Regions from separate parts of the Pseudomonas sp. TE3728 genome, predicted to be linked through region 1. Evidence: predicted binding sites of a transcription regulator. Region 1 holds the regulator's gene; each other region holds the start of a gene.
The links. Region 1 encodes FliA, which starts transcription of late flagellar genes. Its sites were predicted from a motif close to CTAAAGTTTNNNNNNNNNNNGCCGNTAA; they were not measured.

Region 1 (4,362 bases):
CAGCAGCGGCGGCCGGTTTCGGCGCTTCGGCTTTTGGCTCGGGCGCTTTGGCCACAGGTTTCGCAACCGGTGCTGGCGCCTTGGCGACAGGAGCAGAAACCACTGCGCCAGTGCCAACCTCGGTGAACTTGCCTTTGCCATGCAATTCGTCGAGCAGTGATTCGAACTCGTGATCGGAGATCAGATCGTCGCCGGCCGCTTTAGCGGTTGGCGCAGCCGGGGCCGGAGCCGAAGCAATCGCCGACTCCAATGCATCGACCGCAAAGTTGCCTTTGCCGTGCAACTGGTCGAGCAGTGCTTCGAACTCGTCGTCGGTGATGTCGGAGCTGTCGCCTGGCGCTTTCGGGGCCGCCGGTGCGGCGGGCGCCGCGACCACTGCATCGGGGGCGAACTGGCCTTTACCGTGCAATTGATCGAGCAACGACTCGAACTCGGCATCGGTGATTTCGTCGCTGGCCGAGGCATCGCTGGTCGGCACTGGCGCAGCCGCTGGAGCCTCGGCTTGAGCCTTGACGGCATTCAGCGAGTCCAGCAGTTGTTCGAATTCGTTATCCGTGATGTCGCCCGACTCTTCAGCGGCAGGTTCTTCCACCACCTCGGCGACCGGTGCCGACTCATCGGCGGTTTGCGGCTCGGCCAAACGGGCCAACGCTGCAAGCAACTCAGGCGTGGCAGCCGTGATCGGGCTGCGTTCGCGGACTTCGCTGAACATGCCGTTCACCGCGTCCAGTGCCTCGAGAACCACGTCCATCAGTTCCGAGTCGACGCGTCGTTCACCCTTGCGCAGGATGTCGAACACGTTCTCGGCGATGTGACAGCACTCCACCAGCTCGTTGAGCTGGAGGAAGCCGGCGCCCCCTTTTACAGTGTGAAAACCGCGAAAAATTGCATTGAGCAAATCCGCATCATCCGGTCGGCTTTCAAGCTCGACCAGCTGTTCGGACAGTTGCTCTAGAATCTCGCCGGCCTCAACCAGGAAATCCTGAAGGATCTCTTCATCGGCGCCGAAGCTCATTAAGGGGGGTGCTCCTAAAGGTCTAAAAACCTAAAAAACCTAAAATGCTAAAACTCTAGAATGCTAAAACTCTAAAATCCTAGGCTGGATAACAAATCGTCCACATCGTCCTGACCGGACACAACGTCTTCTCTTTTATCGGCATGAATCTGCGGACCTTCACCCTGAGAGAGATGTTTTTGCGGATCTTTTTCAGCCAGCATCGCTTCACGGTCATGTTCGATACCCGCAAAGCGGTCGACCTGACTGGCCATGAGCACGAGCTTGAGCAGGTTGCTTTCAACTTCGGTGACCAACTGGGTCACGCGCTTGATCACCTGACCGGTGAGGTCCTGGTAATCCTGGGCCAGCAGAATGTCGTTGAGGTTGCTCGACACGACGCGGTTGTCTTCACTGCTGCGGGTCAGGAAACCGTCGACCCGCCGGGCCAGTTCACGGAACTCTTCAGCCCCGACTTCGCGACGCATGAACCGTCCCCAATCCGTGCTCAGCGCCTGAGCTTCGTCGCTCAGGCTGTTGATCAGCGGCGTGGCGTTTTCCACCAGGTCCATGGTGCGGTTGGCTGCGGCCTCGGTCAGCTTGACCACATACCCCAGGCGCTCGGTGGCATCCGTGATCTGAGACACTTCCTCGGCTTGCGGCATGTGCGGGTCAATCTGGAAATTGACGATCGCGCTATGCAGCTCGCGGGTGAGCTTGCCCACTTCCTGATACAGGCCGCGGTCACGGGTCTGGTTGAGCTCATGGATCAGTTGCACAGCGTCGCCGAACCTGCCTTTTTCAAGGCTTTCGACCAGTTCGACCGCGTGTTTTTTCAGGGTCGACTCAAAATCGCCCTGTGAAGATTCGTTATGCTCCATAGCTCCCCCGTGACGGACTGGCTTTGCACATCAACCGATGCGTTCGAAGATCTTTTCAATCTTGTCTTTCAACGCTTGAGCCGTGAATGGCTTGACCACATAGCCGTTCACACCCGCCTGAGCGGCTTCGATGATTTGCTCGCGCTTGGCTTCGGCCGTGACCATCAACACCGGCAGGTGTTTGAGTTTTTCATCGGCACGCACGTGGCGCAGCAGATCAATACCGGTCATGCCGGGCATGTTCCAGTCCGTTACCAGAAAGTCGATGCTCCCGCTGTTGAGGACCGGAATCGCGGTAATACCGTCATCCGCCTCGACCGTGTTGGTGAACCCAAGGTCACGCAACAGGTTTTTTATGATCCGCCGCATCGTTGAGAAGTCATCAACGATGAGGATTTTCATATTCTTGTCCAATTCGACCTCCAAGCAGTCTTAAAACGCGCGCAGCACCTGAACGCGCCGTTCAATCAATTCGGCGTAACACTCAACAGTTGCATGGATTACAACGGGCCGTGGCCGATGCAGCAAAATGCCGTACCCACCTCGTTCGCAGTGTCTCCACACTGCCTGTCAGCGCGCTCGCCACTCCCCCAAACGCCCCCGCAAACGGGCCGCGCACTGGCTGTGTAACTGGCTGACCCGCGATTCGCTGACCCCCAGGACCTCACCGATTTCCTTGAGATTCAACTCTTCGTCGTAGTACAGCGCCAACACCAGTCGCTCACGCTCCGGCAAATTGGCAATCGCGTCCGCCAGCGCCGCCTGGAAGCGTTCATCTTCCAGATCGCGCGACGGCTCGAGATGAGCACTGGCGCCATCCTCGTGCAGCCCTTCGTGTTCGCCGTCCTGCAACAGATCGTCGAAACTGAATAACCGGCTACCGAGGGTGTCGTTCAAAATCCCGTAATAATCGTCGAGACTCAATTGGAGTTCGGCCGCAACTTCGTGATCTTTAGCGTCACGGCCGGTTTTAGCTTCAATCGAGCGAATTGCGTCGCTGACCATACGGGTATTGCGGTGAACCGAACGTGGCGCCCAGTCCCCCTTGCGCACTTCATCGAGCATCGCGCCGCGGATTCGAATGCCCGCGTACGTCTCGAAGCTCGCGCCTTTGCTGGCGTCGTATTTGGTTGATACTTCAAGCAGGCCGATCATCCCGGCCTGGATCAGGTCTTCGACCTGGACACTGGCCGGCAGACGCGCCAGCAAGTGGTAGGCAATGCGTTTGACCAGTGGCGCGTAACGCTCGATCAGCTCGTACTGCGCGTCACGTGCCGACTTCTTGTAGAGGTTGTAACCACTGGCTGTCATAGGACGGGTCCTGCGGTCTGTTGCACGAGGCGCTCGACGAAAAACTCCAGGTGCCCACGCGGGTTGGCCGGCAGTGGCCAGGTATCGACCTTCTGCGCAATGGCCTTGAACGCCAGGGCGCACTTGGAACGCGGGAAGGCTTCGTAGACAGCACGCTGCTTCTGCACGGCCTTGCGCACGCTTTCGTCGTAAGGCACGGCACCAACGTATTGTAAGGCGACGTCGAGGAAACGATCCGTGACCTTGGTCAACTTGGCGAACAGATTGCGGCCTTCCTGCGGGCTCTGCGCCATGTTGGCCAGGACGCGGAAGCGGTTCATGCCATAGTCGCGATTCAACAATTTGATCAGCGCGTAGGCGTCGGTAATCGAGGTCGGCTCATCGCACACCACCAGCAGCACTTCCTGGGCAGCACGAACGAAACTGACTACCGAGTCACCAATGCCCGCAGCGGTGTCGATCACCAATACGTCGAGGTTGTCGCCAATGTCGCTGAAGGCCTGGATCAGGCCGGCATGCTGGGCCGGGCTCAAATGAACCATGCTCTGGGTGCCGGACGCCGCCGGGACGATGCGTATGCCGCCGGGTCCTTGCAACAGCACGTCGCGCAGCTCACAGCGGCCTTCGATCACGTCGGCCAGCGTGCGTTTGGGTGTCAGTCCCAGCAGGACGTCGACGTTCGCCAGTCCCAGATCGGCATCCAGCAGCATGACGCGCCGGCCGAGCTCAGCTAGAGCCAGGGACAAGTTCACTGACACGTTAGTCTTCCCGACGCCACCTTTGCCGCCGGTCACCGCGATCACCTGTACGGGATGCATGCTGCCCATGTTATTTCTTTACCTTGTCTTACTTAGACGGAGGCCACATTACTGGCTGCGCGTTCACCAACTGAACAATGCATGGCAGACCATCGATGTAGGTACAAAAACTGTTCATTAGTACCTCAGCCAACCTGCTTGGTCGGGCTGTGGTAAATATCAGCGAACATGTCAGCCATGGCTTCTTCGCTGGGTTCTTCCTGCATTTGCACGCTAACGGCACGGCTGACCAACTGATGACGACGCGGCAGATGCAAATCATCCGGAATCCGCGGGCCATCGGTCAGGTAAGCCACCGGCAGTTCATGACTGATGGCCAGGCTCAACACCTCGCCCAAGCTTGCCGTTTCATCCAGTT
Region 2 (4,362 bases), 3.3 Mb from region 1:
CCTCGAAGGTCGCGATGTTGGCGTCGAACAACGACTCGTCGGACTTGCGGCCGGTGACGATCACATTGCCCTTGTACAGCTTCAGGCGCACTACGCCGTTCACGTGGGCCTGGGAAGCATCGAACATCTGTTGCAGCATCAGACGCTCAGGGCTCCACCAGTAACCGGTGTAGATCAGGCTGGCGTATTTAGGCATCAGCTCGTCTTTGAGGTGAGCCACTTCGCGGTCCAGGGTGATCGATTCGATCGCGCGGTGAGCGCGCAGCATGATGGTGCCGCCCGGGGTCTCGTAGCAGCCGCGGGACTTCATGCCGACGTAGCGGTTTTCGACGATGTCCAGACGGCCGATACCATGTTCGCCACCGATACGGTTCAAGGTCGCCAGCACGGTGGCCGGGGTCATTTCGACGCCGTCTAGTGCGACGATGTCGCCGTTACGGTAGGTCAGTTCCAGGTACTGCGGTTTGTCAGGAGCGTTCTCCGGGGAGACGGTCCAGCGCCACATGTCTTCTTCGTGCTCGGTCCAGGTGTCTTCCAGCACGCCGCCTTCATAGGAGATGTGCAGCAGGTTGGCATCCATCGAGTACGGGGATTTCTTCTTGCCGTGGCGCTCGATCGGGATGTTGTGCTTTTCAGCATAATCCATCAGCTTTTCACGGGAGAGCAGGTCCCATTCGCGCCACGGAGCGATCACTTTCACACCTGGCTTCAAAGCGTAGGCGCCCAGTTCGAAACGAACCTGGTCGTTGCCCTTGCCGGTCGCGCCGTGGGAAATGGCGTCAGCGCCGGTTTCGTTGGCGATTTCGATCAAGCGCTTGGCGATCAACGGACGAGCGATGGAAGTACCCAGCAGGTACTCGCCTTCATAAACGGTGTTGGCGCGGAACATCGGGAACACGAAATCGCGCACGAATTCTTCACGCAAATCGTCGATGTAGATTTCTTTTACGCCCATGGCCTGTGCCTTGGCGCGGGCCGGTTCGACCTCTTCGCCCTGACCCAGGTCAGCGGTGAAGGTCACTACTTCACAGTTATAAGTATCCTGCAGCCACTTGAGGATCACCGAAGTGTCCAGGCCGCCGGAATACGCCAGAACGACCTTGTTTACGTCCGCCATGCCATCACTCCACGGGGTTCTACGGAAAGCCGTCAAGTCTACCGCTCATGCAGAATAATTTACAGAGGCGCGACAGCTTATGACGACGAAGCGACAGATTATGTCGAGCGAGCGACGATTTCAGCGAGTTCAGGAGGTCTTCGCGCTGCCCACGGAAGCAGTGGCTGGAGGCGCCGGTTGCTCGGTCGGCGCTACCCGTTCAAGGCGTACGGCGACCCGGCGGTTTTTCGCCCGATTGGCGGCGTTATTGTTCGGCGCCAGAGGATAGCGCTCACCATGAAAACGCAGGGTGATCTGCGATTCCTGGATACCATTGGCCTTGAAGAAATCCATCACGGCCAGCGCCCTGCGTCGCGACAATTCGCGGTTGGTCAGGCGATTGCCGCTGTTGTCGGAATGGCCATCGAGTTCGATGTGGTTGACCGTCGGATCGGCTTTCATGAATTCCAGCATGACCTGCAAATGAGCCTTGGCTTGGGCGTCAAGATCGATACCCTCCCCCGGAAAGCCGATTTCGGATTGCTTCACCTGCTCGAAATTCTGCGGCAGCAACTTGGCCACGCACCCCTGATAGTCACTGTAGGCCTTGCTGAATTTGACCGGCAGCAGGCGGACTTCAGATACCCGCCCCTCGCCCGAGGAGTGTCGAACCACTGGGCTGCGACCGTCCAGCAACCCGCTGATCAGGCGCCCGGCCTGAACTTGCGAGCTGTTGAACAGCACGTTGCCACTGCCCATTCGCACCGACCCCAGATTGATGTCACCGCGCCCCGGCTGCCATGGCGCAGCGGCCGCCAGCAAGGTCGCGGAACCACCACCGATCATCGAGTTGTAGGCCTTCAAGCGAAATGTCGCCTGTTCGCCGGCACGACGCACGAACTCTCCCGAGCCGAAATCGGTGATGGGTTGAGTCAGGCGGCATTCGAACTTGTCACCTTCGACCGTCCACTCGATGCTCTCCAGACGGGTCTGGAAAGTGAGCGCCATCGCAGGAAGGCTGGCAAACACACTGAGCAAGGCTAAATAACGCTGGCGCACGGGAGGCTCCACTGGCTTGTGCAACAAAAAGACCGACACACATATTTACGGCATACCTGTTGGATATCGGAAGCTTGCTGCAAAACTTGATAGCGAGTGCCTGCAAGAGTCTTTTCCGGTAGCATTCCCCTGAGTTTGACCCGCCTGGAATCCCCTCATGTCCGACCGCCTGACCCTGCTGCGTCCCGACGACTGGCATATTCATCTTCGCGATGGTGCTGTGTTACCCAATACCGTCGCGGATGTCGCGCGCACCTTTGGTCGCGCCATCATCATGCCCAACCTGGTACCGCCGGTGCGCAACGCGGCTGAAGCCAATGGCTATCGCCAGCGGATTCTCGCCGCGCGTCCGGCCGGCAGCCGTTTCGAACCGCTGATGGTTCTGTACCTGACCGACCGCACCCAGCCCGAAGAAATTCGTGAGGCCAAGGCCAGCGGTTTCGTTCACGCCGCCAAGTTGTACCCGGCCGGCGCGACCACCAACTCGGACTCTGGCGTCACCAGCATCGACAAGATTTTCCCTGCACTCGAGGCCATGGCCGACGTCGGGATGCCCTTGTTGGTTCACGGTGAAGTCACCCGTGGCGATGTCGACGTTTTCGATCGCGAAAAAATCTTCATCGACGAGCACATGCGTCGAGTGGTCGAGCGTTTCCCGACCCTCAAAGTGGTGTTCGAACATATCACCACCGCTGACGCCGTGCAGTTCGTCAACGAGGCCTCGGCCAACGTTGGCGCTACCATCACCGCGCATCACCTGCTGTACAACCGCAACCACATGCTGGTGGGCGGGATTCGGCCGCACTTCTATTGCCTGCCGATCCTCAAGCGCAATACTCACCAGGAAGCCCTGCTCGACGCCGCCACCAGTGGCAGCGACAAGTTCTTCCTCGGCACCGACTCGGCGCCCCATGCCCAGCACGCCAAAGAAGCGGCTTGCGGCTGTGCCGGTTGCTACACCGCTTATGCCGCAATCGAGATGTATGCCGAAGCCTTTGAACAGCGCAACGCGCTGGACAAGCTTGAAGCCTTCGCCAGCCTCAATGGCCCGCGTTTCTACGGGCTGCCGGCGAATACCGATCGCATCACCCTGGTCCGCGATGAGTGGACCGCCCCAACCAGCCTGCCGTTTGGCGAGCTGACTGTAATCCCGCTGCGCGCCGGTGAAAAACTGCGCTGGCGCCTGCTGGAGGAACACGCGTGAGTGAAGACCATTTCGACGACGAACAGGACGGTCAAGGCAACGGAGGTGGTCCTCGTCATCCAATGGCTGCCAGATTCCGTGGTTACCTGCCGGTTGTCGTCGACGTAGAAACCGGTGGCTTCAATTCGGCCACCGATGCCCTGCTGGAAATTGCGGCGACCACCATCGCCATGGACGAAAAAGGCTTTGTGTATCCCGATCACACCTACTTCTTCCGCGTCGAGCCATTTGAAGGCGCGAACATCGAAGCGGCCGCTCTGGAGTTCACCGGGATCAAGCTCGATCACCCGTTGCGCATGGCCGTGAGTGAAGAAGCAGCCCTGACTGATATTTTCCGCGGCATCCGCAAGGCCCTGAAAGCCAACGGCTGCAAACGGGCGATTCTGGTCGGGCACAACAGCAGCTTCGATCTGGGCTTCCTCAACGCCGCTGTCGCACGCCTGGACATGAAACGTAACCCGTTTCATCCATTTTCCAGCTTCGATACCGCGACCCTCGCTGGTCTGGCCTACGGTCAAACCGTATTGGCCAAGGCCTGTCAGGCAGCCGATATCGACTTCGACGGTCGCGAGGCTCATTCGGCTCGCTACGACACCGAGAAGACTGCCGAGCTGTTCTGCGGCATCGTCAATCGCTGGAAACAAATGGGCGGTTGGGAAGATTACAACGACTGATCTGTTACTAATCGGTGGCGAGGGAGCTTGCTCCCTCGCCACCGATGAACAGAATGGGTTTATCCCGCCCATAAAAAAACCGGCCTTATCAGCCGGTTTTTTTATGCCTCGAACGTGCCTTACAGCGCAGCAGCGTTCTCGGTCAGGTAAGCCGCAACACCTTCGGTGGAAGCGGTCATGCCTTTGTCGCCTTTTTTCCAGTTGGCAGGGCAAACTTCGCCGTGCTCTTCGTGGAATTGCAGAGCGTCGACCAGACGGATCAGCTCTTCGATGTTACGGCCCAGCGGCAGGTCGTTGATGATCTGCGAGCGGACAACGCCTTTGTCGTC
Region 3 (4,362 bases), 2.3 Mb from region 1:
GAGAAACAGGGTGAAACCGAGGCGATCAGCCGGACGCACGCCACGGTGGGCGAGTTCAGGGGGCAGATCGGACGGGAGTGTCATAACAAGAAAACCAACATCGCGTTTTTTACAAGCCGGGGATGATAACGCAATGTTGGTTGTCTCTATCAACGAGCCTTGAGCTTCTGATCGATGGCATCCATCAGAAGGCCACCAATGTCGGTGCCGAACGCGTTATCGATCTCGCGAATGCAGGTCGGGCTGGTGACGTTGATTTCGGTCAGATGCTCACCGATTACGTCGAGACCGACGAACAGCAAGCCCTTCTCACGCAGGGTCGGGCCGACTTGCGCGGCGATCCAGCGATCCTTCTCGGTCAGCGGTCGGGCTTCGCCACGGCCACCGGCGGCGAGGTTGCCACGGGTTTCACCGAGCGCGGGAATCCGCGCCAGGCAGTAATCCACTGGTTCGCCGTCGATCATCAGGATGCGCTTGTCGCCATCAATGATCGCCGGCAGGTAACCCTGGATCATGATCTGCTGCCGGCCATGCAAGGTCAGGGTTTCGAGGATTACCGACAGGTTCGGGTGGCCAGCGGTGTGACGGAAGATCGACGAGCCGCCCATGCCGTCCAGCGGCTTGAGGATCACGTCACCGTGATGGTCGGCGAATTCACGCAACACGTCGGGGCGACGGCTGACGATGGTCGGCGGTGTGCACTGCGGGAACAGCGTGGCGAACAGCTTTTCGTTGCAGTCACGCAGGCTTTGCGGCTTGTTGACCACCAGTACGCCGGCATTTTCCGCTTGTTCCAGCAAATACGTGGAATAGACGAATTCCATGTCGAACGGCGGATCCTTGCGCATCAGGATCACGTCCAGATCGCTCAGCAGTGCATCGCTTTCGGCGCCCAGCTCAAACCATTTTTCCGGGTTGGCGAACACCTTCAGCGGACGCATCCGCCCGCGAGCCTCGCCTTCAGCCTGATACAAATCGCGCTGTTCCATATAGAACAGTTCCCAGCCACGCTTTTGCGCGGCCAGCAGCATGGCCAGCGAGCTATCCTTTTTATAGGAGATGCTGGCGATAGGATCCATGACAATCCCGACGCGAACGCTCATGGGGTTTTCCTCGAAATTGGGGTGGAAAGTGTTGTGAAAAAGTGGCGTCAGAGTGGCGCTGAGTGTGTTCCCGGTCAAGGAAAAACCACCGCCAGGGTCGCCCGATAGATTGGATGGGGAGACTGTGCTAAAAAGACTGCCATGCCCTGTTGGCCCTTAAGTATCAAGGGTTTCGAGCCGGCGATGAGCGGCAAACGGACAAATTGATTCACAAAGGCGACGGTAGAGCCACTATGGAACAGCATTCCAGCGCCTTGAAGGTCATGGTGATCGATGATTCGAAAACGATTCGTCGCACCGCCGAAACGCTGTTGAAAAACGTGGGCTGTGAAGTCATCACCGCAATCGATGGTTTCGATGCCCTGGCCAAGATTGCCGACAATCACCCCGGCATCATCTTTGTCGACATCATGATGCCGCGTCTGGATGGTTATCAGACCTGCGCTTTAATCAAGAACAACAGTGCGTTCAAGTCCACGCCAGTGATTATGCTGTCGTCCAAGGACGGGTTGTTCGACAAGGCCAAGGGGCGGATCGTCGGTTCCGACCAGTTTTTGACCAAGCCTTTCAGCAAGGAAGAACTGCTGAACGCGATTCAGGCCCATGTACCGGGCTTCACCGCCGTTTCGCCGCAGTAGGACACGCACAGTGACACTCGGCCATGGGGCCCGGTGTCGACAAGAATGGGGAAGACCATGGCACGTATTCTGATCGTCGATGACTCGCCGACCGAAATGTACAAACTGACCGGCATGCTCGAAAAGCACGGTCATGAAGTGTTGAAAGCCGAAAACGGCGCCGACGGCGTGGCGCTGGCCCGTCAGGAAAAACCCGACGCGGTGCTGATGGATATCGTCATGCCCGGCCTCAACGGTTTCCAGGCGACCCGTCAGCTGACCAAAGACCCGGAAACCGGGCACATTCCGGTAATCATCATTACCACCAAGGATCAGGAAACCGACAAGGTCTGGGGCACGCGCCAGGGCGCCAAGGACTACCTGACCAAACCGGTCGACGAAGAGACCCTGATCAAAACCCTGAACAACGTGCTGGCCGGTTGATCGTCCGGTCATGACCGAGTCGCTAACGGCTTTCGAACTGCTGCTGCAGATTGACCAGCGCTGTCGTCTGCTGGCGGCGGACCTGCCGTCCCAGCAGACCCGACAGGACAGCTGGAGCGGCATCGGCTTTCGCTTGGGCGAGCATTGGTACGTCGCGCCCATGGGCGAAGTCAGCGAAGTCCTGCACGAACCGCGCGTTACCCAATTGCCGGGGGTCAAGCCCTGGGTCAAGGGCGTGGCGAACCTGCGCGGGCGCCTGCTGCCGATCATGGATTTGAGTGGCTTCATCGGTCATGAACTGTCGAATCTGCGCAAGCAGCGGCGGGTTTTGGTGGTGGAGCACAACGAGGTGTTTGCCGGGTTACTGGTCGATGAAGTGTTTGGCTTGCAGCACTTTGCCCAGGACAGCCTGGAACCGGTAGATACCTTGAGCGGCCCGATTGCACCGTTCATCAAAGGCCGGTTTCAGCGTGAGCAGAATTGGCAGGTATTCAGTCCGTTTGCGTTGGCGCAGTCACAGAGTTTCATGAACGTAGCGCTGTAAACCCTGTGGGAGCGAGCCTGCTCGCGATTGAACGATAACGCGGTGCTTCCTGATACATCGCGGCGCCTGAATCGCGAGCAGGCTCGCTCCCACAGGTTCTTCGGCAAGCTTTACAGGGTGTTGGTTAACAGGCGAGAACCGATGATAAAAGCAAAAACAGGCAAGCCAGAAGGGTCGCGCAGTCGGTCGCAGATCATTGCGCTGTTCATCGCGTTGATCGTCTTCATCATGCTGCTGTTCGCCAACTTCGCGTACCTCAACACCCAGGCGAATTACGATAAACAGTACATCGGCCACGCCGGTGAGCTGCGCGTGTTGTCCCAACGCATCGCCAAGAACGCCACCGAAGCCGCCGCCGGCAAGGCCGCGGCGTTCAAGTTGCTCAGCGATGCACGCAATGACTTCGCCCAGCGTTGGGGTTACCTGAAGAAAGGCGATCCTTCCACCGGCCTGCCGCCGGCACCGTCCACCGTGCGCCCGGAAATGCGCGCCGTGCAGCTGGATTGGGAGCGTCTGCTGAAAAACACCGACGCTATCCTCTCCAGCGAACAGACCGTGTTGTCCTTGCATCAAGTCGCCGCAACGCTGGCCGAAACCGTGCCGCAGTTGCAGGTCGAGTATGAAAAGGTCGTCGAAACCCTCCTGCAACGTGGCGCCCCGGCCACTCAAGTGGCGATGGCCCAGCGTCAGTCGCTGCTGGCCGAGCGGATTCTTGGTGCGGTGAATACCGTGCTGTCCGGTGATGAAAATTCGCAGCAGGCGGCCGACGCTTTCGGTCGCGACGCGGCGCGTTTCGGCCTGGTGCTCAACGGCATGCTTCAAGGCAACGCGGCGCTGAAAATCAGCCAGGTCGAAGACCGCGATGCGCGCGCCCGGTTGACCGAGATATCCGAGCTGTTCGAATTCGTATCCGGTTCGGTGGATGAAATCCTCGAAACGTCGCCACAACTGTTCAAGGTCCGTGAATCGGCCACCAACATTTTTACCCTGTCGCAAACCCTGCTCGATGAGGCTTCGCAACTGGCCAGCCGTTTCGAAAACCTCGCCGGCGGGCGTAACACCGGCACTATCGGTGGTTATGTACTGGGCTTGCTGGCGCTGATGTCGATCATCCTCATCGGCCTGGTGATGGTGCGCGAAACCAACCGTCAACTGCGTGAAACCGCCGAGAAGAACGAGCGCAACCAGAACGCGATCATGCGTTTGCTGGACGAAATCGAAGACCTCGCCGACGGCGACCTGACCGTGACCGCCTCGGTGACCGAAGACTTCACCGGGACCATCGCTGATTCGATCAACTATTCCGTCGACCAACTGCGCGATCTGGTGGCGACCATCAACCTCACTGCCGGCCAGGTCGCCGCCGCTGTGCAGGAAACCCAGGCCACTGCCATGCACTTGGCCCAGGCCTCGGAGCATCAGGCGCAGCAGATTTCCGAAGCCTCCACGGCCATCAACGACATGGCCCAGTCCATCGATCAGGTCTCGGCCAACGCCGCCGAATCCTCTGCGGTGGCCGAACGCTCGGTGGAAATCGCCAACAAGGGCAACGAAGTGGTGCACAACACCATTCATGGCATGGACAATATTCGCGAGCAGATTCAGGACACCGCCAAGCGCATCAAGCGGCTGGGTGAGTCTTCTCAGGAAATCG

Region 2: a site for FliA is predicted at 2,219-2,246, ahead of ACZ89R_RS11540 (flagellar protein MotY). Genes of this name have one in related genera too.
Region 3: a site for FliA is predicted at 2,819-2,846, ahead of ACZ89R_RS15975 (methyl-accepting chemotaxis protein). Genes of this name have one in related genera too.

The regions. Positions count from the first base shown of each region.
Region 1 covers NZ_JBWBQT010000001.1:6,001,191-6,005,552, reverse strand. Annotated here, with positions in the region: gene ACZ89R_RS26495 (chemotaxis protein CheA) at 1-1,015, opposite strand, end outside; gene ACZ89R_RS26490 (protein phosphatase CheZ) at 1,087-1,875, opposite strand; gene ACZ89R_RS26485 (chemotaxis response regulator CheY) at 1,906-2,277, opposite strand; gene fliA (RNA polymerase sigma factor FliA) at 2,446-3,186, opposite strand; gene fleN (flagellar synthesis regulator FleN) at 3,183-4,013, opposite strand; gene flhF (flagellar biosynthesis protein FlhF) at 4,130-4,362, opposite strand, start outside.
Region 2 covers NZ_JBWBQT010000001.1:2,701,523-2,705,884, forward strand. Annotated here, with positions in the region: gene ACZ89R_RS11535 (argininosuccinate synthase) at 1-1,117, opposite strand, end outside; gene ACZ89R_RS11540 (flagellar protein MotY) at 1,247-2,155, opposite strand; gene pyrC (dihydroorotase) at 2,313-3,359, shown strand; gene rnt (ribonuclease T) at 3,356-4,033, shown strand; gene ACZ89R_RS11555 (peroxiredoxin) at 4,153-4,362, opposite strand, start outside.
Region 3 covers NZ_JBWBQT010000001.1:3,685,591-3,689,952, reverse strand. Annotated here, with positions in the region: gene ACZ89R_RS16000 (energy transducer TonB) at 1-84, opposite strand, end outside; gene gshB (glutathione synthase) at 150-1,103, opposite strand; gene pilG (twitching motility response regulator PilG) at 1,337-1,741, shown strand; gene pilH (twitching motility response regulator PilH) at 1,799-2,164, shown strand; gene ACZ89R_RS15980 (chemotaxis protein CheW) at 2,175-2,708, shown strand; gene ACZ89R_RS15975 (methyl-accepting chemotaxis protein) at 2,850-4,362, shown strand, end outside.